2 regions of the Pectobacterium parmentieri genome follow, and region 1 is predicted to be linked to the other one. Evidence: predicted binding sites of a transcription regulator. Region 1 holds the regulator's gene; the other holds the start of a gene.
The links. The regulator PhoB, encoded in region 1, activates phosphate uptake and scavenging genes when phosphate is short. The targets are predictions, from matches to a motif close to CTGTCATAAAACTGNCNNAT.
Positions count from the first base shown of each region.

Region 1 (3,374 bases):
GCGGCACCCGACGCCAGAGACGTCGGCGCAGACGATGAACCGGCAGCCTGAATCTGTAAATTCACGTTCGGATAATGCTGGCTGAAATCCGCCGCCCAAAAGGCCATCAGGTTAGCCAGCGTATCCGACCCCGCGCTGGAGAGGTTACCTGCCAGCATCTGACGAGGCTGCGCGGAGCAAAACGCACTAAGCAGCAGTAAAAAAGCGCCCGCAATATGTATGGCGGATATCATAAATAACGTTTTCCGTCAGGCCGAAGGTTTCGCCATATTTTCAGCCAGAGAGGTAGGGACAATCAACCGATTTGGCAACGTAAAGACAAAACGCGATCCCAGACCGTCCTCACTCATGATCTCCAAGCGGGAATCATGATGGCTGAGCGCGTGCTTAACTATCGCCAGCCCCAGCCCGCTGCCTCCCGTCTGTCGCGAACGCGCCTTATCCACGCGATAAAAACGTTCAGTCAGGCGTGGCAAGTGCTCGGCTGCAATCCCCGGCCCGTTATCGCTGACCTGAAATTGCGCCCCCTGTGGGATCTTCTGCCAACAGACCTCGATACGCGTTCCCTCTGGCGTATGGTTGACCGCGTTATACACCAGATTGGATACCGCGCTGCGCAGTTGTTCTTCGTTACCAAACACCCGGAGGTTTTCATTCACACGAAAGACGATCTCATGACGCCCCTGGCTCAAGGTCTGCGCTTCACGCTGCAATACGCGTAGCATCAACGGAATATCGACTTTTTCATTCAAATCGATTGCCGTCGCCGCTTCAATCCGGGACAGGGTAAGCAACTGTTTGACCAACCCGTCCATGCGCCGGGTCTGTTCCTGCATGGTATTCAACGCCTTCCCGCGTAGCGCCGCATCCAGCGTTTCTTCCTGCATCATTTCCAGATAGCCCTGCAACACCGTCAACGGGGTACGCAACTCATGGCTCACATTGGCAAAAAAGTTACGTCTCGCGCCTTCGAGCTGGTGCATTTGCGTAATATCACGCACCACCATCAGCAGTTGCCCTTCGGAATACGGCATCACGCGGAATTCAACATGGTGAGAATTATTCAACTGCAACGTGAGAGGACGGCTAAAGTCTTGCCCTTTCATGTAATTAGTGAATTCAGGATAGCGCAATAAGTTGAGGATATTCTGACCGTTATCCTCCGGCCAACGGAAATTAAGCAGGTGCTGCGCCAGGTGATTACACCAGAAGATCGTTCCCTCTTCTGTGGTGATCACCACCGCATCCGGCAAGGATTCAGCACCGCTGCGAAACCGTTTGATCAGGAGCGCCAGCTCCCGGCGTCGGCGTCGATTACGCAACTGCATCTGATAGAGCCCGTAAAACAGCGGCTCCCAGCTCCAGCGACCGGGCGGTGGCGTCATGCTGCGGTCAACCCACAGCCAATAAGAAAGTTTAAGCTGGTTATAAAAATTCCAGCAGAGTAAGCCTAATACGGCGACCAGCAAAAACCAGGGCAGATAGCCAAAAATCAGCCCCAGCAATAAAGCAGGCAAACAAAAAAAAGCCAGCTCCAATGCCAGCCTTTTCCAGGATAAACGTTCTAGCACGTTAGTGTTTCTCCGGTTACGATCACCTCAGTAACGCGTTGAAAAACGGTAGCCCGTTCCCCGAACGGTTTGCACCATTTTGTCATGTCCGCTGGTTTCCAGCGCTTTACGCAGGCGACGAATATGGACGTCGACAGTACGATCCTCAACATAAACGTTAGTGCCCCACACGTGATTCAGCAACTGTTCCCGGCTATAAACACGTTCAGGATGTGTCATAAAGAAATGCAGCAGTTTAAATTCCGTCGGCCCCATATCCAGCGCGTGCTCTTCAGTTGTCACGCGATGAGAGGAAGGATCGAGACTCAGACCACGCATTTCAATCACTTCTTCCACTGCCATCGGTGAAATTCGGCGCATCACAGCTTTAATTCGCGCCACCAGCTCCTTAGGTGAAAACGGCTTGGTAATGTAATCATCCGCTCCCACTTCAAGCCCGCGCACGCGGTCTTCTTCTTCGCCACGCGCGGTCAACATCATTACCGGAATATCACGCGTCAGCGCCTCGCGCTTCATATGCTTGATGAATTGCAGGCCCGATCCTCCTGGCAGCATCCAGTCCAATAACACCAGCTCTGGGAACGGTTCCGACAATTGCGTTACCGCACTGTCATAATCTTCGGCTTCCACTGGTTGATACCCATTTTGTTCCAGTACAAAGCAAACCATTTCACGAATTGGTGCTTCATCTTCCACGACTAATATGCGTTTTGCCATTGTTAATCCTGTCGTTAATCATCGTCGCTGTTAGCAGGCGAAAAGCATTATGCGTCAGTTTTATGACAGATTTATGAAAAACAAACCGCCCTCATCGCACGATGTTACAGTGCGTACATCCGATTTTTCGAACCGCTTTCCAAACTCGCGATCCCAGCGCGACAGCCATCATCCCTGCTATATATAATCATGGCATTACGATGACAAAACACCATAGCAACGATGCACCGTGCCACATAATGGATAATGATAACGTCATCCAACGCCACGCGGCATGAAGATCGAGAGAACACGATGCGCATTATCCACACCGCCGATTGGCATTTAGGGCAATATTTTTATACCAAAAGTCGCGCCGCTGAACATCAGGCGTTTCTTCACTGGTTGATCATTCAGGTAGAGCAACATCACGTCGATGCCATTATCGTAGCTGGCGATATCTTCGATAACGGCTCGCCCCCCAGCTATGCGCGTGAAATGTATTATAGCTTTGTAGTAGAACTACAGCACACAGGCTGCCAGCTCATCATTCTTGGCGGCAACCACGACTCTGTCGCCACGCTGAACGAGTCGCGAGATTTGCTGGCCTGTCTGAACACGCGGGTGATTGCCTGCGCCAGCGACGATCCAGCCCAGCAAGTGCTTCTGCTGGAAAACCGCCAGCAGCAGCCCGGCGCCCTGCTCTGCGCCATTCCCTATTTGCGCCCACGTGATGTGCTAACCAGCAAAGCCGGACAATCCGGTGATGAAAAACAGCTAGCACTACAGGAAGCGATTACCGCGCATTATCAGCAGTGTTATCAACTGGCTTGCCAGAAGCGAGACGAGCTTGGTCTGCCGCTACCGATTATTGCAACCGGGCATCTGACGACGATTGGCGTAACCGCCTCGGAATCCGTGCGCGATATCTATATTGGCACCCTCGATGCTTTCCCTGCTCAGGCTTTCCCGCCTGCGGATTATATCGCTTTGGGGCATATTCACCGCCCGCAGCGCGTGACTAAAAGTGATCACATTCGCTATAGCGGCTCCCCAATCCCACTGAGTTTTGATGAACTCGGCAGCGAAAAATCCGTTTGTCTGGTC
Region 1 covers NZ_CP015749.1:509,278-512,651, reverse strand. Annotated here, with positions in the region: gene A8F97_RS02155 (PstS family phosphate ABC transporter substrate-binding protein) at 1-233, opposite strand, end outside; gene phoR (phosphate regulon sensor histidine kinase PhoR) at 249-1,571, opposite strand; gene phoB (phosphate response regulator transcription factor PhoB) at 1,599-2,288, opposite strand; gene sbcD (exonuclease subunit SbcD) at 2,583-3,374, shown strand, end outside.

Region 2 (3,374 bases), 680 kb from region 1:
AACAACCCAAAATTCTCGGCTGGGACGCCAGCGGCGTCGTGCTGAAAGCGGGCAGCGCCGTTAGCCACTTTCAGGTCGGTGATGAAGTCTGGTACGCGGGCGACATCACACGCCCAGGCAGCAACACCACCCATCAGTTGATTGATTCACGTATCGTAGCGCGTAAGCCCATCTCTCTGGATTGGGCCGCCGCCGCCGCCATGCCGCTCACAGCGTTGACCGCATGGGAAGGGTTGTTTGAGCATTTGAAAATACAGCAGGCCGACAGCGAGAAAACGCTGCTGATTATTGGTGGCGCAGGTGGCGTCGGTTCTCTCGCGGTTTCTCTGGCGGCGTTACGCAGCTCAGTGAACATCATCGCCACCGCATCACAGCCTGACTCGGTGGAATGGTGCCGCCAGCGCGGCGCGCACAAGGTTGTCGATTACCGCAATCTGGTGGATGAGCTAGCAAAAGAAGGGATCAAGCAGGTTGATTATATCTTCTGCCTGAACGATACCGACGGCCACTGGGATGCCATCAGCAAACTGATCGCGCCAATGGGACACATCTGTACCATCGTGGAAAACAAAAATCCGCTCGACCAAACGCAGCTAAAACTCAAAAGCGCGGCACTGCATTGGGAACTCATGTTTACCCGCAGCATGTTCACCACACCGGATATCGCGGAACAGGGGAAAATTCTGCACGACGTTGCGCAGTTGGTTGATGCAGGAAAGCTTCAGGGAACTGCCAGCGAAGCGCTGCGAGGGTTAACGGTGGATACGCTGAAGCAGGCTCACGATAAAGTATTAGAAGGGCATATGCGCGGCAAGATCGTTATCGCGCTTTAATAACGCAACCAGCCCCGTTTGGGGCTGGTCGTTTATTCACTGATTAAAGCGTATTAGAACAGCAGACGCGCACGAATGGTGCCAGGGATCGCTTTCATCAGTTGCAGTGCCGTTTGCGCACCGTCAGTTTCAACGTCGATCACCACATAGCCAATTTCAGGCGTCGTTTGCAGATACTGTGCGGCAATGTTAATACCCTGCTCAGCAAAGATCTGGTTAATTTTAGTAATCACACCAGGACGGTTTTCATGAATGTGCAACAGGCGACTGGCGCGAGCACCGTGAACAGGCAGCGACACTTCAGGGAAATTCACCGCAGACAGCGTAGAACCGTTATCTGAATATTTCGCCAGTTTTCCAGCGACTTCATCACCGATATTTTCCTGCGCTTCCTGCGTGGAACCACCGATATGCGGCGTCAGCAACACGTTGTCAAACTCACACAGCGGCGACAGGAATGGATCGCTGTTAGTTGCCGGCTCCTGTGGGAACACGTCAATCGCCGCACCGGACAGATGCTTGCTGCTTAGCACTTCACACAGCGCGGGAATATCAACCACCGTACCGCGAGCGGCGTTAATCAGGATTGCACCTGGTTTCATCAATGCCAGTTCTTCCGCGCCCATCATATTGTGCGTACTTTCATTCTCTGGCACATGCAGGCTCACCACATCGCTCATATTCAGCAGGTCGGACAAATGGCGCACTTGTTGGGCATTGCCCAACGGTAATTTACTTTCGATGTCATAGAAGTAAACGTGCATACCCAGGCTTTCAGCCAAAATACCCAACTGCATACCGATATGGCCGTAGCCGATAATCCCAAGCTTTTTGCCGCGAGCTTCAAACGATCCCACCGCCAGTTTGTGCCAAATACCACGGTGCGCTTTCGCGTTCGCTGATGGAATACCGCGCAACATCAGCAGCATTTCGCCGATCACCATTTCTGCCACAGAGCGGGTATTGGAAAAAGGTGCATTAAATACCGGAATACCGCGCTTGGTCGCGGCCGACAGCTCAACCTGGTTAGTCCCAATACAGAAACACCCTACCGCGATCAGTTTTTCCGCCGCAGCAAAAATTTCTTCTGTCAGATGGGTACGCGAGCGGATACCAACAAAATGCGCATCTCGAATGGAGGCTTTCAGCGCCTCAGGATCCAGCGCGCCTTTGTGGAACTCGATGTTGGTGTAACCGGCTGCACGCAGGTTATCCAGCGCGCTCTGGTGCACGCCTTCCACTAACAGAAACTTAATCTTGTCTTTTTCCAGTGATACCTTTGCCATTTCCCGACCTTATTTTCAGACTTCAAATGTGACAGAGTGCTAAATAACCTCTGCCAACATAACAAAAATTACGCAGTCAGCAATACAAACGATTGCGTTGCCCGAGACGTTCCTCAGAGAGGTGCGCCTGATTTATGGCAAAAAATATTGCCAAAGAGATACATCGCCATATCGGCGATAAATAAAATAAGAAAATGTGATATTAAGTACCAAAAATGAGCCGTTAACTAAAATAGATTTTTTTAGCTAAAAAATTTCTGACGCGGAACCCGGGGCGTTCATCACGTCAGAACGATCGCGAACTCATTTAACGACGGTTTTTACACCCTCGGCGGTGCCGACTAACGCAACATCTGCGCCGCGATTAGCAAACAACCCAACGGTCACGACGCCTGCAATACCATTGATGTGGTTTTCTACCGCGACCGCATCCATGATATTGAGGTTGTGTACATCCAGAATGACGTTGCCGTTATCCGTCACCACACCCTGACGATATACTGGCTGTCCGCCCAGTTTGGCCAGTTCACGCGCCACGTAAGATCGCGCCATCGGGATAACTTCAACCGGCAACGGGAACTTACCCAACACATCAACCTGCTTGGATGCATCAACGATGCAGATGAACTGACGCGACAGGGCCGAGATGATTTTCTCACGGGTCAGTGCCGCCCCACCGCCTTTGATCATCTGCATGTGCCCGTTGATCTCATCCGCACCATCCACATAAACATCGAGCGAATCCACATCATTGGCGTCAAAAACGGGAATGCCCAGACTTTTCAACTTTTCCGTTGAGGCATCTGAGCTGGAAACCGCACCTTTGATTTGATGTTTTATCGAGCCCAGCGCATCAATAAAGTGTGCTGCCGTCGATCCGGTTCCTACTCCCACAATGGTGTCAGGGCGGACATAATCGAGCGCCGCCCATCCCACTGCTTTTTTCAGTTCATCTTGCGTCATAATCTGCTTCTGGCCTGTAGAATCAATATACGAAAACGTGTGCGTATTATAGAACATGCGCGTTGGGGAATGCGTACAAATTCATCACCCCATTACTGCATTATTTCACGCGCCCCGCACTACACACAGTGTGCTGAATCGTGATTGCACACAGCAGCTAAAATAAGATTTCTGCATGGCAAATCAGCAAAATGTGGCATAGTGAAAAAAAACGGACTCATTCAGAGGACTTTGAATTTCATGAAACGCCCGGACTATCGAACGCTTCAGGCTCTGGATGCCGTCATCCGCG
Region 2 covers NZ_CP015749.1:4,859,958-4,863,331, reverse strand. Annotated here, with positions in the region: gene A8F97_RS22140 (zinc-binding alcohol dehydrogenase family protein) at 1-833, shown strand, start outside; gene serA (phosphoglycerate dehydrogenase) at 887-2,119, opposite strand; gene rpiA (ribose-5-phosphate isomerase RpiA) at 2,423-3,082, opposite strand; gene A8F97_RS22125 (LysR family transcriptional regulator ArgP) at 3,323-3,374, shown strand, end outside.
Region 2: serA (phosphoglycerate dehydrogenase) is a predicted target of PhoB. The motif match lies at 2,241-2,260, and genes of this name have one in related genera.